DNA from 4 places in the Mesorhizobium sp. M0991 genome. Region 1 is predicted to be linked to each of the others. Evidence: predicted binding sites of a transcription regulator. Region 1 holds the regulator's gene; each other region holds the start of a gene.
The links. The regulator PhoB, encoded in region 1, activates phosphate uptake and scavenging genes when phosphate is short. The targets are predictions, from matches to a motif close to TGTCATNNANCTGTCAT.

Region 1 (3,810 bases):
CGGGGTTGGACTGTGCGTCGGCGGAAATATACTTGTCGCCGGCGGCCTCGATGGCCGCCTTCATTGCGGCCTCGTCGGTCTTCCAGCGCTCTTCCTGGAAGTTCGACCAGGAAACGCCGATGACCTTGTCTTTAGCCTGCGCCACCGACGCCAGCGCCAGCGTCATGGCGACACCCGCCAGAATGGCGGTCGTGAATTTCTTCATCATATCCTCCCTGCGCCGCGTACGGCGTGACCATTGGCCCAAAGACCAGCTTAGAGGCCCCTAATTTTTTCGAGCCTCGAAAAAATACTGGCCCGATCTCCGGCTGCTGTCAACATCGATTCTGATGGATTTTGATGAGTCTGAGAGTTTTTTCGAGCGTCGGAATAAACGATGACAGCGCCACCTGCATCTGACACTATTTGCCTGCATCCGACACTATTTGTCGGACATTACCGACGGCTTCCGGTTCATGAGCGGCCGCGGCAACCGGGAGGAAAGCAAAACGATGTCGGTCGGAATCCGCCATGACGATTTGCGCCGGCGCAACCGGGCGATGGTGATCTCGGCAGTCCGCCGGGTTGGCCAGCCATCGCGTACGGAGATCGCCGCAGCCACCGGCCTCAGCCATTCGACCATATCGGCGATCTCCTCCGACCTGATACGGGAAGGCATCCTCGCCGAGAGCAAGGCAAGCGAGCCCGTTTCGTTGAAACGCGGTCGTCCGCAGGTCGGCCTCGCCCTCAACCCGGAAGCGGCGGCGGTGCTGACCGTGGTGTTGTCGCTCAATTTCCTGTCGGCCGCCATCATCGACTATGCGGGACACGTCGTAGCCGAGGAACAGCGCCGGCTGGACACGCTGACCATGCCGCGCGACGAGCTGATCCGCGAATGCATGGCCGTCGTCCGGCGCCGGCTGGAGGATCCAGACCTTGACGTCCGCAGTGTCGCCCGCATCGCCCTGGCGATTCAGGGCATTACCGACTCCCCTGCACGCGCCATGCTGTGGTCGCCGATCACGCCGCAGACGGACATCGCCTTTGCCGATATGCTGGAAGATCAATTCGGCATCCCGGCCACGGTGGAGAACGACTGCAATATGATGGCGGTGGCTTTGCGCTGGCGCGATCCGGATCGCTATCGCGACGACTTCATCGCCATCCTGCTTTCGCACGGCATCGGCATGGGGCTGGTGTTGAAGGGCGAGCTGTTCACCGGCACGCATTCCTCCGGCGGCGAGTTTGGCCACATGATCCATCGTCCGGGCGGCGCGCTCTGCCGATGCGGGCGGCGCGGCTGCATCGAGGCCTATGCCGGCAACTACGCCATCTGGCGCAACGCCAGGCAGATGAGCGAAGACAGCGAACCCATCGCCGACGTCAGCGACGCCGACATGCGCGCGCTGGCGGCCCGGGCGCGCGAGAAGGATGGGCCGGAACGCGAGGCCTACCGCAAGGCCGGCGAGGCGCTGGGTTTCGGTCTCGGCTCGCTGTTCGCGCTGATCGATCCGGCACCGGTCGCGATGGTCGGCGCCAGTGCCGCCGCCTTCGATCTGATCGAGCCGGCCTTGCGCCAGGCCATCGCCCAGACCGCCGGCGGCCAGCATTCGGGTTCGATCTCCTTCGATACCGAGCCGAACGAATTGCCGCTGATCCGCGAAGGCTGTGCGATGCGGGCGTTAAGCTTCGTCGACCAGGAGATTTTCGCGCCGGGCGCGCAAATGAGGCCCCGCGTCAGAAAGAACGTGGCCTGACCCGGCGGATCAATCTTCCCTGATCGCGTAGCCGGCACCGCGGATGGTGCGGATGACATCAGGCATGCGGCCGTTGTTGACGGCTTTGCGCAGCCGGCCGACATGCACGTCGACGGTGCGTTCGTCGATATAGATCGTCTCGCCCCAGACATTATCGAGCAACTGGCTGCGCGAGAAGACGCGGCCCGGATGCCGCATCATGAACTCGAGCAACCGGAATTCGGTCGGCCCGAGCCTGATTTCGCTCTTCTTGCGATAGACCCTGTGCGATTCGCGATCGAGCACGATGTCGCCGACCTTCAGCACGCTTGACAACACTTCCGGCTTGGCGCGCCGCAGCAGCGCCTTGACCCTGGCCATGAATTCCGGTGTCGAAAATGGTTTGACCAGATAGTCGTCGGCGCCGGTCGAAAGACCGCGCACCCGGTCGCTCTCCTCGCCGCGCGCGGTCAGCATGATGATCGGCAGCCGCTCGGTTTCGGGGCGCACCCGCAACCGGCGGCAGAGCTCGATGCCGGAAACCGCTGGTATCATCCAGTCGAGCACCAGAAGATCGGGCACATTCTCCTGCAAACGGATCTCGGCTTCGTCGCCGCGTGTCACCACCTCGACCTGGTAGCCTTCGGATTCGAGATTGTAGCGGAGCAGCACACCCAACGGCTCCTCGTCCTCCACCACCATTATGCGTGGTGCGATCATCGGCTGGGCACCCCCATTATGTCACCGGCGCGGACATTGTCGTTTCGTCCTGCTTCGGACGATTGACCGGCAATTGCTCGCCGGTCAGCACATAATACGCATTTTCGGCGATGTTGGTGACATGGTCGCCGATCCGCTCCAGATTCTTGGCGCAGAACAGCAGATGCGTGCAAGCGGTGATGTTGCGCGGATCTTCCATCATGTAGGTCAACAGCTCGCGGAACACGGACGTGTATTTGACGTCGATGCGCTCGTCTGCGGCACGCAGCTTGGCCAACGCGGCCGCATCGCCTGCGGCATATTCCTCAATGACGCCCTGCACCTGGATGAGCACCAGCTGCGCCATCGCGTCGATGGAATGCGACAGGTCGCGCGGCGTGACGCTGAGGCCGACCGCACTCACACGCTTGGCGATGTTCTTGGCAAGGTCGCCGATGCGTTCGAGGTCGCCGGCCATACGGATCGCTCCGACGACATGGCGAAGATCGTGGGCCATCGGCTGGCGTTTGGCGATCAGGGTGATGGCGCGATCGTCCAGTTCGCGTTGACGCGCATCCATGATGGCGTCGTCGGAAACGACGCGTTGCGCCAGCACGTTGTCGGAATTCAACAGGGCCTTGGTCGCCCCGCCGACCATCGAACCGGCGAGGTCGGCCATGTCGCGGATCAGCTTGCTGATCTGCTCGAGATCCTCGTCGAAAGAAGCGACTGTGTGTTCGCCCATGGTCCTGTCCTCATATGCATGATCGGAACGGCTCAGCCGAAGCGGCCGGTGATGTAGTCCTGCGTGCGCTTCTCGCGGGGCGACGTGAAGATCTTCTCGGTCCGGTCGAACTCGACCAGCTCACCCAGATACATGAAGGCGGTCTGGCGCGACACGCGCGCCGCCTGCTGCATGTTGTGAGTGACGATGACGATCGTGTAGTCGGCTTGCAATTCGTCGATCAGTTCCTCGATCTTGGCCGTCGACAACGGGTCGAGCGCCGAAGCCGGTTCGTCGAGCAGAATGACTTCCGGCTTCACGGCCACGGTGCGGGCGATACAGAGCCGCTGCTGCTGGCCGCCGGACAGGCTCAAGCCACTGGCGTTGAGCTTGTCCTTGACCTCGCTCCACAGCGCGGCGCGCTTCAACGCCTGTTCGACGCGGCCGTCCATCTCGGACTTGCCGAGATTCTCGTAGAGCCTGACGCCGAAGGCGATGTTCTCGTAGATCGACATCGGGAACGGCGTCGGCTTCTGGAACACCATGCCGATCTTGGTGCGCAGCAGATTGAGATCCTGCGACCGGTCGAGAATATTCTTGCCGTCGAGCAGCACCTGGCCCTCGGCTGTCTGTTTCGGGTAGAGCTCATAGATGCGGTTGAACACACGCAGC
Region 2 (3,810 bases), on a different contig from region 1:
AGACGAAGTCCATTGTCTCGGGATCGGCAAGATCCGGCTCCGGTACGCGATTCGGCCGCAGCGGCTTGAGTTCGCCAAGCGTCCGCCCCGCGCTGGCGCCGATAGGCCGGAATCGGACGAGAACGCGAGGTCCCTTGGCTGTTCTGAGATTCAGGCTGACGATCTCGTCTTCGCCATCAGGCACGCGGAGGGCGACATCGGCGCGCTGGCCGGGCGCGATGACAATGCCCCGAGGCGCAACAGGCTGCGGCAGCGGGTTGGCATCAAGAGCGATCACTTTGGCCGTTCCGCCATCGAGGTCATAAGTGCCGATACGGGTGACATCCGTGACTGCCAAACGCAGGCGCACAAGGCTGCCCGCCGGCAGATCGTAAATCGGGGTGACTTCCCAATTTACCGTCGAGACCGTACCCAGCGTGCCGCCGCGCGCAGCGTTGCGTGCCTTGACCAATTCGATGAACTGGCCGTCTTCGCCGAGACGGAAGTCGCGTATATTGAGCGGCAAATCCTGGTCGAAACCGGCATCTTCGTCATCTTCGACAACAAGCATGCCTGTCAGACCGCGGGCCATCTGATCGAGCGTGTTGCAATGCGGATGATACCAATAGGTGCCGGCATCCGGCGGTATCAGAGTGTAACGGAAGCTTTCGCCCGCCGCGATGGGACGCTGGGTGAGATAAGGCACGCCGTCCATGGCATTGGCGATGCGCAATCCATGCCAGTGCACACTCGTCGCTTCGTCGAGATCATTGACCACGTCTATGGAAAACGGCCTACCTCGCAATAAACGCAGAGTGGGCGGCGGCCCGCCCGCACCGAAACTCATCATCCCTTTGGTGACGGTGCCGGGCAAAATCGACCGACTGATCGCTGAAACCGGCAAGGTCAGATCGGCTGCTACGGCCCTGCCGGCAATCAGCCCGCCTGCAGCGCCGACAGCTACTGCTGCCGTGCCGCCCAGCAAGAATCCCCTGCGCGACATTCCCGACATGAAGCAGCCCTTTCAGTGGAGTATAGCGGACGTGGTGTTGTTGTCTCTTCGTTCACGAATTTCGAACCCTGGCAATGATTCAAGGTCAAGGTGGCGTAGTCTCCGAAGGACTTCAACTGAAGTTGGAGTTTCACTTGCTTTTTGATGATTGCCACACAACGTCGCACTGAGCCGCGAGGCGTCTACGTGGCAGCTCTCGCCGAACGGCGTGTTGTGGGTGTAGCGTGCCCGATTGGCAGGAGTTACGACGCAAGCTATCCCCTTGCCGGAAATGGGCTCGCCTGAAATAGCACATTTGAAGCGGCCACCGTCTCTTAAACGCCCATAAACGCAAACGCCCATAGACGCTCATCACTCGTCAGCGCTCTATCTCGGCCCATTTCTGCTCGCCGCAGGATCGGTGCAAATACGGTCGTCCAATTTCAATAACGGAACCCTGTAATGCTGCCATCACATACGTGGCTAGGCGGATGCAGGGCGCCCTGCCCGTCCAACCTCTGGAGACAACCATGCGCGCTTTGCCGACTGTCATGGCGCTTGCGGCCCTGCTGGGCACGCAGCCCGCTTTCGCCGAATTCGTCACAGCTTTCGATTTTCCGCAGCCGAAAGACACCAGCGAATTTTACACGGTTATCGAGATTCCGGCGGGAAGCTTCACCAAATATGAGATCGATGCCGAGACAGGCCATGTCGTCGTCGATCGATATCAGTCCATGCCGGTCGTCTATCCGGCCAACTATGGTTCCGTTACCAGTTCGTTGGGCGGCGACGGCGACCCGTTGGATGCGCTTGTCTTCACCCGGGAACCCGTTGTGCCCGGTGCTCTGATCAAAGTCCGCGCCATCGGCGTGCTCAACATGGTCGACGGCGGCGAAGCGGATGACAAGATCATCGCTGTGCCGGCTACGGATATCGATCCGCAATATGACGGGGTCAAGACCATCGATGATCTTCCGGCCATCGAACGACAGCGCATCGAGGCATTCTTTCGAGTTTACAAGCAGCTACCTGAAGGCCGCAAGGCCGTTGAGCTGAACGGCTTTGGTGGCGCCAACGTCGCCATCGACATGGTTGGCAAAGCCATTGAAAGCTACCGGAACAAGAAGGACTGACAGGAAAGCAGAATCTCAACAGGAAGCTCATCCATAGGGCTGGTTCCTAGCGGTGTTGGAACACCGCTAGGGTATGCGTTGGGCTCGCGTCGCACTGTTGGATGCGCGCGAACTGCGCTTCGCTTTAGCTCCGGGCGTTTGCTGTTGATAAAGCCAAATCGTTGGCTTTATCTCCGCCTTCGCCTGGTTTCTGCTCGTCCCCTTTGACAGGCAAGCCAAACGGCGCCGTCGCCTCGGGGCATCCATCCTGAATTTTTTTCCATGACGAAATGTTGAGAACCATGTCGCACTGCGCGAGTTCAGGACCTGACGGCAATTGCAGACAAGCGATTTCGCCGTGATGGAAAATGTGGCCGTTGGCGAGGCACTGGCATTCGGCCCGCGCGGGCGTTGCAGCGAGCGCCGCGAAAACCAGAATGTAAGAGGCCGTGATCGTCCTCATGCGCAAGATCATAGCACGATCCGGAACTGTCGCTAGTGTGAACGCTTCACAAGTAACTCGGCGGAGAACTCGTACCGCGGGCGCTCACGATCCTCAATCGTCGTTCGCGTCGGTTTTTGCCCTGTTGTCCGTATTTTGTGGCCCGAATCAAAGGCACGGCCAAGCGACCAAAATGACCAGCAAATCCATCGGCATGCCGCGCCCAACGACACCTGCCAAACTGCCGGCATGCATGACGAGCAGCGTTGTTCGAACCAACGGCCGCGATGATGCGCGACACGTTCAGGTTGAGGGAATGCGCGGGTCCTGAACGAGATAGAACCGCGCAGTCGGCGTGAAATCAGTCACCAGGAATGAGAACGAAACCGTGCTCAGCGGATCGACCTCGCCTTTCCGGAACAGAAGATGGTCATAAGGTTCGAATTCACGACTGAATTCGGCGAAACTATCGGACCGAATTGCATCCGTTTCGCGGCGCGCCTGGTCGAACGAAAGCCCGTCGCTGGAATCGCTTGGCTGGTTGAGAATCTCCTGCAACTCGAACTCGAATTCGACCCAGGCGTGACCGCTGTTGTTGAGGGCAACGATCCTTAGGGAAATGAACCCGGTGGCATAGTTGCCGGAGGCACCGAATGGCTGAACCGGCCGGATGGCGCGTATGGTGAGGGTTACCGGGCTTGCCGACTCGAGTTCCTCGGTGATCACGACGGGATCGGCCCTTGTTCCGGCTCCCGAAGCGGCAATGATCCGGAATCCGCCGAGTTCGTCGGAAAAGGAGTAGGCGCCTGCTTCAAATATTCTGGGCCTTGTGCCATCGGCTCCAGCGAGGAGTCCGCTTGCTGCGAGCACGGTTGCGAATATCCCTACCAGACGTGCGCCTGATATTCGGGTTGACGAGTGGTGCCACATGGCTCGAAGTATGAACGACATTCCCGCGGCCGCATACTGGAATGGCTCAGGCGAGAGGGTATGATGGTTGGATTTGGCGCCGTAGGTCGAGGCATTCAACCGGATCGGTCGCCGCAAACCGCGGAGAGGTTGTCGCTGCCGGCGATATGCGCGAGAGGACGTACCGATGTTCGGACTTGGCATGACCCACCTGTTGGTTATCTTCGTGGTGGCGCTGGTTGTTTTCGGCCCGGAGGAGCTTCCAAAAGTCATGCGATCGGCGGGGGCAATGATGAAGACATTCAATCGGATTGCGGGCGATTTTCGAAAGCAGTTTGACGACGCCGTACGTCAAGCCGAGAAGGAACTCGACCTGC
Region 3 (3,810 bases), on a different contig from region 1:
CGGTGATGCATGTCGACATTTCCGGCGAAATCGCCGAGCCGCATCCCGACGTCGCCGGCTTCGACATCGGCGACGAACGCTTTACCGCGCTGCTCGATTACATTGCGGCAAGCTTCCAGCAGGGGCCGAACGGGGCCATTCCGATCGAGAATGCGGCCTATTCCCGCTTCGACCGGTTCTTCGAAGCCAATGGCCATTTCAATGCGCTGATCGGCTGCAACACCTGGACGGCGGCGGCACTGCGCACGGCCGGCCTGCGCACCGGCTGGTGGAACCCGCTGCCAGCCTCGCTCGGCCTGTCGATGCGGCTTTACAATTAGCTATTTAGGCTCATCAATCGGTTCTGCGGTCCGGCCGATCCGCTTGAAATATGGATTTCGGACAGCGCTCTGCCAGAATTCTTCGGTCAATTCAGGGATGTCGTTCGTATCGACATCATCCGTCGAACGTGCTTTCAGCGCTGCGATTTCCGCTTTCTGGACATCTGTCAGCGGAGGCGAATTTGTTGGGTCAAATGCGTATCGGATGACCTTGGCCATAGCTCGTTCTTACTAGGCGGGGGTATTGCTGTCGAATGCTAACCTCTCATTCCTTCGCGCCCCCTCTGTCCTGCCGGACATCTCCCCCACGAGGGGGGAGATTAGCGGCTTCGGTGCCTTGCTAGGTCATGCAACCTTGAAGATTGGCGAAAGGCAATATGTGGTGGCCAATCTCCCCCCAAGTGGGGGAGATGTCCGGCAGGACAGAGAGGGGCGCTGTCCCGCCAGCCTGTCGTGCGTATCATCGCGCGCCATCGTCCAACGCCCGCCAGCCATAGAGCCAGTCGAGATCGGCGGCGAGTTTTTCGGGTGAGCGCATCGCCAGGAACAGGTTGCGGGCCATCGCCACCGGCCCGGCCGCGTGCCAGGCGAGGCGGTTGACGGCGCCGCGGCGGGCGACCTGGGCGACGCGCGGCCGCCGCGCCTGTTCCCAGGCGGCAAGCGCCCCCTCAAGATCGGCTGGCGAAGCGGCAACGAAGCCGGCAAGCGTCGCCGCGTCCTCGATCGCCATCGCCGCGCCCTGTGCGGCAAAGGGCGTCATCGCATGCGCCGCATCGCCGATCAGCGCGATGCCTTCCGGCGTCGTCCACCGCCGCTGCTCGACGGTGTGGATCGGCCATGCCGTCCACGGCGCGGCCTCGCTCACCAGACGGACCAGCGCCGGCGCGGTATCGCGCATGGCGCTTGAGAGGCTGGCGGGGTCGGCATGCCCCGACCAGCCCTCGGCGATGCGCTCGCCCCTGGTGAAGGCCGCGAGGTTGAAGACAGTGCCACGGCTCACCGGATAGGCGACCATATGGAAGCCGGGATAGAGGAATGCAGTAACGCAATCGGGCGCACCGATCGCTGCAAAGGTTTGTCCGGCAGGGCTGTCGGCACCGACGGTGGCGCGCCACGCCAGCTCACCTGAAAACCGGCTACTACCGAATTCGGCCGCGTTGCGGGCAAGCGTTTCTCGCACCGACGACCAGACGCCATCCGCGCCGATCAGCAACGATGCTTCCGTTTCGATGGCCGTGCCGGCAACCTCTATCGTTGCGGCGATGCCATTGGGTTTGACGGCGGCACTGACGACGAGAACGCCGGTGACAAGTTCGATGCCGGGCCGCTCGGCTATCCGCTCCATCAGCGCTGACTGCAGATCCGCGCGGTGGGCGACGAGATAGGGCGCTCCCCAGCGCGTTTCGGCTGCCTGGCCAAGCGGTACGCGCGCCAGCTCGCGCAGCGTGGGGGCATCCTTGAGTACGACCGCCTCCGGCCGCACCGCCGTCGGCAACAGCCGATCGAGTACGCCTAATTGTCGAAGAATGCGTGTCGCATTGGGCGAAAGCTGGATGCCGGCGCCGGCAGCCTCGAGGTGCTGCGCCTGTTCGAACAGTTTTATCCGATAGCCGCGGTCGGCGAAGGCCAGTGCCGCGGTCAGCCCGGCGACGCCCGCCCCGGCGATGACGACCTGCCGGGACTGCGTTTCCTGCATCAGGCTTGTCGCGGAAGAATCAGGCGGCCTGGTCGATATAGAGGCAGCCCGGCGGCTGCGTTTCCAATGCCTTCAGCTTCGGCGAATAGCGATAGAGCGTCGAGCAATAGGGGCAGACTTTTTCATTGTCGTCGCCCATGTCGAGAAATACATGCGGGTGATCGAAAGGCGGATTGGCGCCGGTGCACATGAATTCCATGACGCCGATGTCGATTGCCGGATAGCCCGCATCGTTCTGGAAATGGGGAATGGAACCGCCTGCCATCGTCGTCTCCTGATCTTGTCGGTTGCATCTGGATCATAACCCGTCTCTTTGCAAGATCGATGAAATGAAACTGTCGCAAAAGCCTGTCAGAGGATAAGTTAAGCCGGTAACACCGTAATCCGCGGACAGGTGTGAGAAGAGCAGGAACTATGAACGAACTGAAGCCGGTCCAGAACGAATTCATCACCATCGAGGCGGCGAGCCGCGAAGGCGGCAATCCTGACCGCTTCGTCAACCGCGAGTTTTCCTGGCTGCAATTCAACCGGCGCGTGCTCGAGGAATCGCTGAACGCCAATCATCCGCTGCTCGAGCGGGTTCGCTTCCTGTCGATATCGGCCGCCAATCTCGACGAGTTCTTCATGGTCCGCGTCGCCGGTCTTGCCGGCCAGGTGCGCGAGGGCATCGTGCTGAAGAGCCCGGACGGCCGCACACCCGAGCAGCAACTCGAACAATTGCTGCGCGAGGTCGAGCGCCTGCAGGAGGACCAGCAGAACAGCCTTTCGGCGCTGATGCTGCAGCTCAACAAGGAAGGCATCGAGAGCATCACCCGCGATGCCCTGACCAAGGACGAGAAGACCTGGCTCGAGGACCATTTCCAGGAGCAGGTGTTTCCGGTCCTGACGCCGCTGTCGATCGACCCGGCGCATCCGTTTCCGTTCATTCCCAATCTCGGTTTCTCGATGGCGCTGCAATTGCGCCACCGCAAGAACGGCGAGGAAATGAGCGCGCTTTTGCGCCTGCCGGTGGCGCTGAGGCGCTTCATCCGCTTGCCGGATCGCAAGCATCACGTCCGCTTCGTTCCGCTCGAAGAGGCGGTCAGCCTCTACATCGGCAAGCTGTTCCCCGGTTATGAGGTCAAGGGCTCCGGCACGTTCCGCATTATCCGCGACAGCGATATCGAGGTCGAGGAAGAATCCGAGGATCTGGTGCGGCTGTTCGAGACGGCGCTGAAGCGGCGACGCCGCGGCTCGGTCATCCGCATCGAGTTCGACAGGCTGATGCCGGCCGAATTGCGCGATTTCGTCGCCGGCGAGCTCGGCGTCTCGGCCAGCCGCATCAGCGTGCTTACCGGCCCGCTGGCGCTTAGCCAGATCTCGGAGATCGTCGCCGTCGCCCGCGACGATCTGAAGTTCACGCCCTACAATCCGCGCTTCCCCGAGCGCATCCGTGAGCACGGCGGCGATTGCTTTGCCGCCATCCGCGAGAAGGACATCATCGTCCACCACCCTTACGAATCCTTCGACGTGGTGGTGCAGTTCCTGCGCCAGGCGATGGCCGATCCGGAAGTGGTGGCGATCAAGCAGACGCTCTATCGCACCTCCAACGACAGCCCGATCGTGCGGGCTTTGGTCGATGCGGCGGAAGCCGGCAAGTCGGTGACGGCGCTGGTCGAGCTCAAGGCGCGTTTCGACGAGGAGGCCAACATCCGCTGGGCCCGCGACCTCGAGCGCGCCGGCGTCCAGGTTGTCTTCGGCTTCCTCGAGCTGAAGACCCACGCAAAGATGTCGCTGGTCGTGCGGCGCGAGGAC
Region 4 (3,810 bases), on a different contig from region 1:
CAGAAGCCAGTAGAACAGGGCGGTCGCGCCGACCGCGAGCAGCATCGCCAGGAAGAAGCCGCTGGGGCTCTCGGTGAATGGCAGCCCGCCAGTGTTCATGCCGAAAATGCCGACGATCAGCGTTCCCGGCAAAAGCAGCGCGCTCATCACCGCCAGCGCCTTGAGGCTGCGGTTCGATTCGTCGGCAAGCTCAGCCGCAAGCTCCTCCTGCAGCAGCCTTGCCCGGTCGTTGATCATGACGACCTCGCGGTCGAGCCGTTCAAGGCGCGCAGCAAGCCGGCGCAGAACTTCATGTGCGCCGGCGGAAAGGTTCCACGCGGAACGGTCTTCATCCTGGAAAAGCGCTGCCAGGGCCGAGATCGGCCGATGCAGGGATACGGCAAGGCGGCGCACATCCTTCAGCTGCCGTCTTTCGTCTGCAAGCCGCTCGGTCACGAGATGATCCTCGACTGCGTCCAGGCGCTTCGTCGCCGCGGCGAGCCGCAGGCTGGTGGTCTTGCAAAAAGCCATGACCAGCGTTTCGAACAGCTCGAATGCCGTGGCCGGCCGCAGCCCCGCGGCAAGGGCAGTGTGCACTTCCTCCACCGCCGCCAGCGGATGCCGGCGGCCGGTGACCAGCAGCCGCTCCGAGACCGCAAAATGCAATCTGCCGATGGTCGTCGACTGATGGGCGATCTCGCCATGCAGGTCGGCCGAAATGCCGTGAACGACGCCATTCTCATGCGCCAGCACCAGGCTGTCCTCATGTCCTTCGAGGATCGCATGAGCCGACGCCGGCAGCGCGCAGGCGTGGCTGACCCAGGAATGGGCGCGCCGGTCGACTAGGTCGACATGCAGCCAGACCCAGCCGTCCGCTGAGGCCAGCGCGGGTTCTATGTCTCGGGGCGCCAGCGGTTCGGGAGCTTTGCCGGGAGCGGCATGATAGGCCCAGACCAGCCCAGGAGTATGGTGCTGATCGTCCGCGGCGAGCAATGTCAGATGCGATGCGTCATTCATGGCCGGCCGAAACGATGCACGTTCAGATGATCCGGGCGGCGCCGCGACATTCTGGTCAAACCCTGCCCCCGCTCAGAATACCTGGCGGAAGATGACGAACAGCACGAAGGCAAGACAGATGGAGGCCGGAAGGGTCAGTATCCAGGCCATCAGCATGTTGCGCACCGTCGACCATTGCAGGCCCGAACCATTCGCCGCCATGGTGCCGGCAACGCCCGACGACAGCACATGGGTGGTTGAGACCGGCAGGCCGAGATAGTCGGCCGATGCGATCGTCGCCATCGCGACAAGCTCGGCGGACGCGCCCTGGCCGTAGGTCAGATGGCTTTTGCCGATCTTCTCGCCGACGGTGACGACGATGCGCTTCCAGCCGACCATGGTGCCGAGGCCGAGCGCCAGCGCGATGGCGACCTTGACCCAGAGCGGGATGAACTTCGTCGCGTTGTCGACGGCCTTATGATAGGTCGTCACCGCCTTCAGGTCGTCTGCCTGCATCGGCAGCAGCTTCCTCTTGTCGATCAGCTTCAGCGCTTCACCGGTAAGATAGATGTTGTTGCGGGCGTTGCTGACCAGCGTTGTCGGCAGCTTTTCCACGGACGGATAGGGCGACAACATGGCGCTGGTGTCGTGGATGAAGCTCTGCAGGGCAGGCGTGGTCTCGTCCTTCCAGGTCTTGGTGCGAACGGCGTCGCCGACCACGGTCGCCGCGTCGGTCACAGCGACGCCGGGCTTGACGTATTTGCCGAGTACCGTTTCGACCTGGGTCGCCGCGGATTTGTAAGCTTCGAGATAGTTCACGTCCGGTGTGCGGTTGAGCGCGAAGGCGGTCGGCACCACGCCGATCAGGATGAGCATGATGAGGCCCATGCCCTTTTGCCCGTCATTGGAGCCGTGGGCAAAGCTCACGCCGGTGCAGGTGAAGATAAGCAGCGCGCGAATCCACAGTGGCGGCGGAGCGCTCGACTTGGGCGCCTCGTAGAGCTCGCGGTTCCTGACCAGCAGCTTCATCACCAGAAGCAGCAGCGCGGCCAGGCCGAATCCGACCAGCGGCGAGATCAGAAGCGACAGGCCGACATTGGATGCCTGTGACCAGTCGACGCCGCTAGTGACGGAGCCGGCCGGGGCCATGAACTGGTTGGCGAGACCGACGCCGATGATCGAACCGATCAGCGTGTGCGAGCTCGAGGCAGGCAGGCCGAGATACCAGGTTCCGAGGTTCCACATGATCGCTGCGACCAGCAGCGCGAAAACCATGGCTAGCCCCGCGCTCGAGCCGACCTGAAGGATCAGCTCGACCGGCAGCAGCGATATGATGCCGAAGGCGACCGCTCCGCTGGCGGTAAGCACGCCGAGGAAGTTGAAGAAGCCGGACCACATCACCGCAAGCTCGGCCGGCATGGAATGCGTGTAGATCACGGTTGCCACCGCATTGGCGGTGTCGTGAAAACCGTTGACGAATTCGAAGCCGAGCGCGATCAGCAGCGCCAGGCCAAGCAGGATCCACGGCACCGCGACGGTGCTGGTCAGGTCCTGGCTGAGCGCGTAGCCGACATAGGCAAGGCCGCCCAGAACAATGACGGCAAAGGCCGGCAGAAACCATTTGCCGGTGCCGCTTGGCCGGTCGAGCGGATGCTCCGGCCTTGGAATTCCTGCCTCGCTTGAAACAATATCGACCATACCCACTCCTCCTGCGTTGCAGCAAAGAATGGGAGGACGCTATGTCGGCACAATGAAGCCTGTGTGACGGCAGGCACTTTGGGTCGACGCAAACGGGCGATCGAAGCGACCGAGGCAACTGAACCCGGCCGGCGCATTCCTGGACTATTCCGCGATCTCCAGCAGCGTCGATATCAGCAGCCGGCGCTCTTCGGCGGAGAGAATGTCCGAACCGAACAGGTTCATGCTGCGAAGCCCTTCGATGGCGAGATAGCAGACCAGCAGCGCCCTGAGGTTAGGAGTCTCCCCCTTCAGCCGCTGGAACAGCTGCCGCCTGAACGATTTTATCGGCGTCAGGAAATCGGGATCCTCGGCAATCGCCGAAAATATCCAGGACGCAGACGGTTTCGACTCCTCCGCATGCTCGGCCGAAAGCCTGATATAGGCCGCAAGCGGGCTCTCACCGCTGACACCGTTGGTGCGGGCGGCCTCAAGCGCCTGTTGGAACGCACTGAGGTAATCCTCCACCAGCGCCTGCATCAATTTCGCCTTGGTCGGGAAATTGTAGAGAAGACCACCTTTCGACACGCCGGCACGGCTGGCGACCGCATCCAGCGAAAGGCTGCCAGGACCCGTCTCGCGCGCCACGTCGGCGGCGGCGGCGAGAATCTTCTCGCGCGAATTTGCTCTGCGGGCCTTCATCAAGCGTTCCCCATTCATTAGCTTAGGCGGAATTGACAAGACCGTCCAGACGGTACAGTAAGATCGCCGTCATTTGAAATTGGGACCAGTCACAGGTATGTGTTCCGGTCGTCCGACCGTTATGCTGGGCCATGGCCGAGGGGACTGTTCGTGATCAAGCGCTTCATCATCGCCTTCATTCTGCTCGTGCTGGTGTGCGGCGGCATCGTCGGCTTCAACCTGTTCCGCGACAATGCAATCAAACAGTTCTTCGCCACCATGAAGCCGCCAGCCGCGACCGTGTCGACGGTCATTGTCAAACCTATGTCCTGGACGCCCGGCATCGAGGCGATCGGCACTGTCAGTGCCGTACGCGGTGTCGACCTCACGGTCGAAACTGCCGGCATCGTCAAGGACATCCTGTTCCATGCCAATCAGAAGGTCGCCGCCAACGCCGTGCTGCTGCAGCTCGACGAT

Region 2: a site for PhoB is predicted at 1,429-1,445, ahead of NKH70_RS30790 (inorganic diphosphatase). Genes of this name have one in related genera too.
Region 3: a site for PhoB is predicted at 2,342-2,358, ahead of NKH70_RS06450 (RNA degradosome polyphosphate kinase). Genes of this name have one in related genera too.
Region 4: a site for PhoB is predicted at 2,726-2,742, ahead of NKH70_RS19295 (inorganic phosphate transporter). Genes of this name have one in related genera too.

What each region holds. Positions count from the first base shown of each region.
Region 1 is NZ_JAMYNE010000006.1:226,075-229,884, forward strand. It holds gene xylF (D-xylose ABC transporter substrate-binding protein) at 1-205, opposite strand, end outside; gene NKH70_RS12170 (ROK family protein) at 492-1,736, shown strand; gene phoB (phosphate regulon transcriptional regulator PhoB) at 1,746-2,435, opposite strand; gene phoU (phosphate signaling complex protein PhoU) at 2,452-3,159, opposite strand; gene pstB (phosphate ABC transporter ATP-binding protein PstB) at 3,192-3,810, opposite strand, start outside.
Region 2 is NZ_JAMYNE010000036.1:26,542-30,351, forward strand. It holds gene NKH70_RS30785 (multicopper oxidase family protein) at 1-991, opposite strand, end outside; gene NKH70_RS30790 (inorganic diphosphatase) at 1,462-2,103, shown strand; gene NKH70_RS30795 (hypothetical protein) at 2,228-2,557, opposite strand; gene NKH70_RS30800 (hypothetical protein) at 2,828-3,394, opposite strand; gene tatB (Sec-independent protein translocase protein TatB) at 3,621-3,810, shown strand, end outside.
Region 3 is NZ_JAMYNE010000003.1:139,030-142,839, forward strand. It holds gene NKH70_RS06430 (TIGR02117 family protein) at 1-320, shown strand, start outside; gene NKH70_RS06435 (hypothetical protein) at 321-539, opposite strand; gene NKH70_RS06440 (FAD-dependent monooxygenase) at 781-2,016, opposite strand; gene NKH70_RS06445 (zinc-finger domain-containing protein) at 2,036-2,281, opposite strand; gene NKH70_RS06450 (RNA degradosome polyphosphate kinase) at 2,431-3,810, shown strand, end outside.
Region 4 is NZ_JAMYNE010000012.1:195,011-198,820, reverse strand. It holds gene NKH70_RS19300 (transporter) at 1-996, opposite strand, end outside; gene NKH70_RS19295 (inorganic phosphate transporter) at 1,069-2,673, opposite strand; gene NKH70_RS19290 (TetR/AcrR family transcriptional regulator) at 2,818-3,354, opposite strand; gene NKH70_RS19285 (efflux RND transporter periplasmic adaptor subunit) at 3,505-3,810, shown strand, end outside.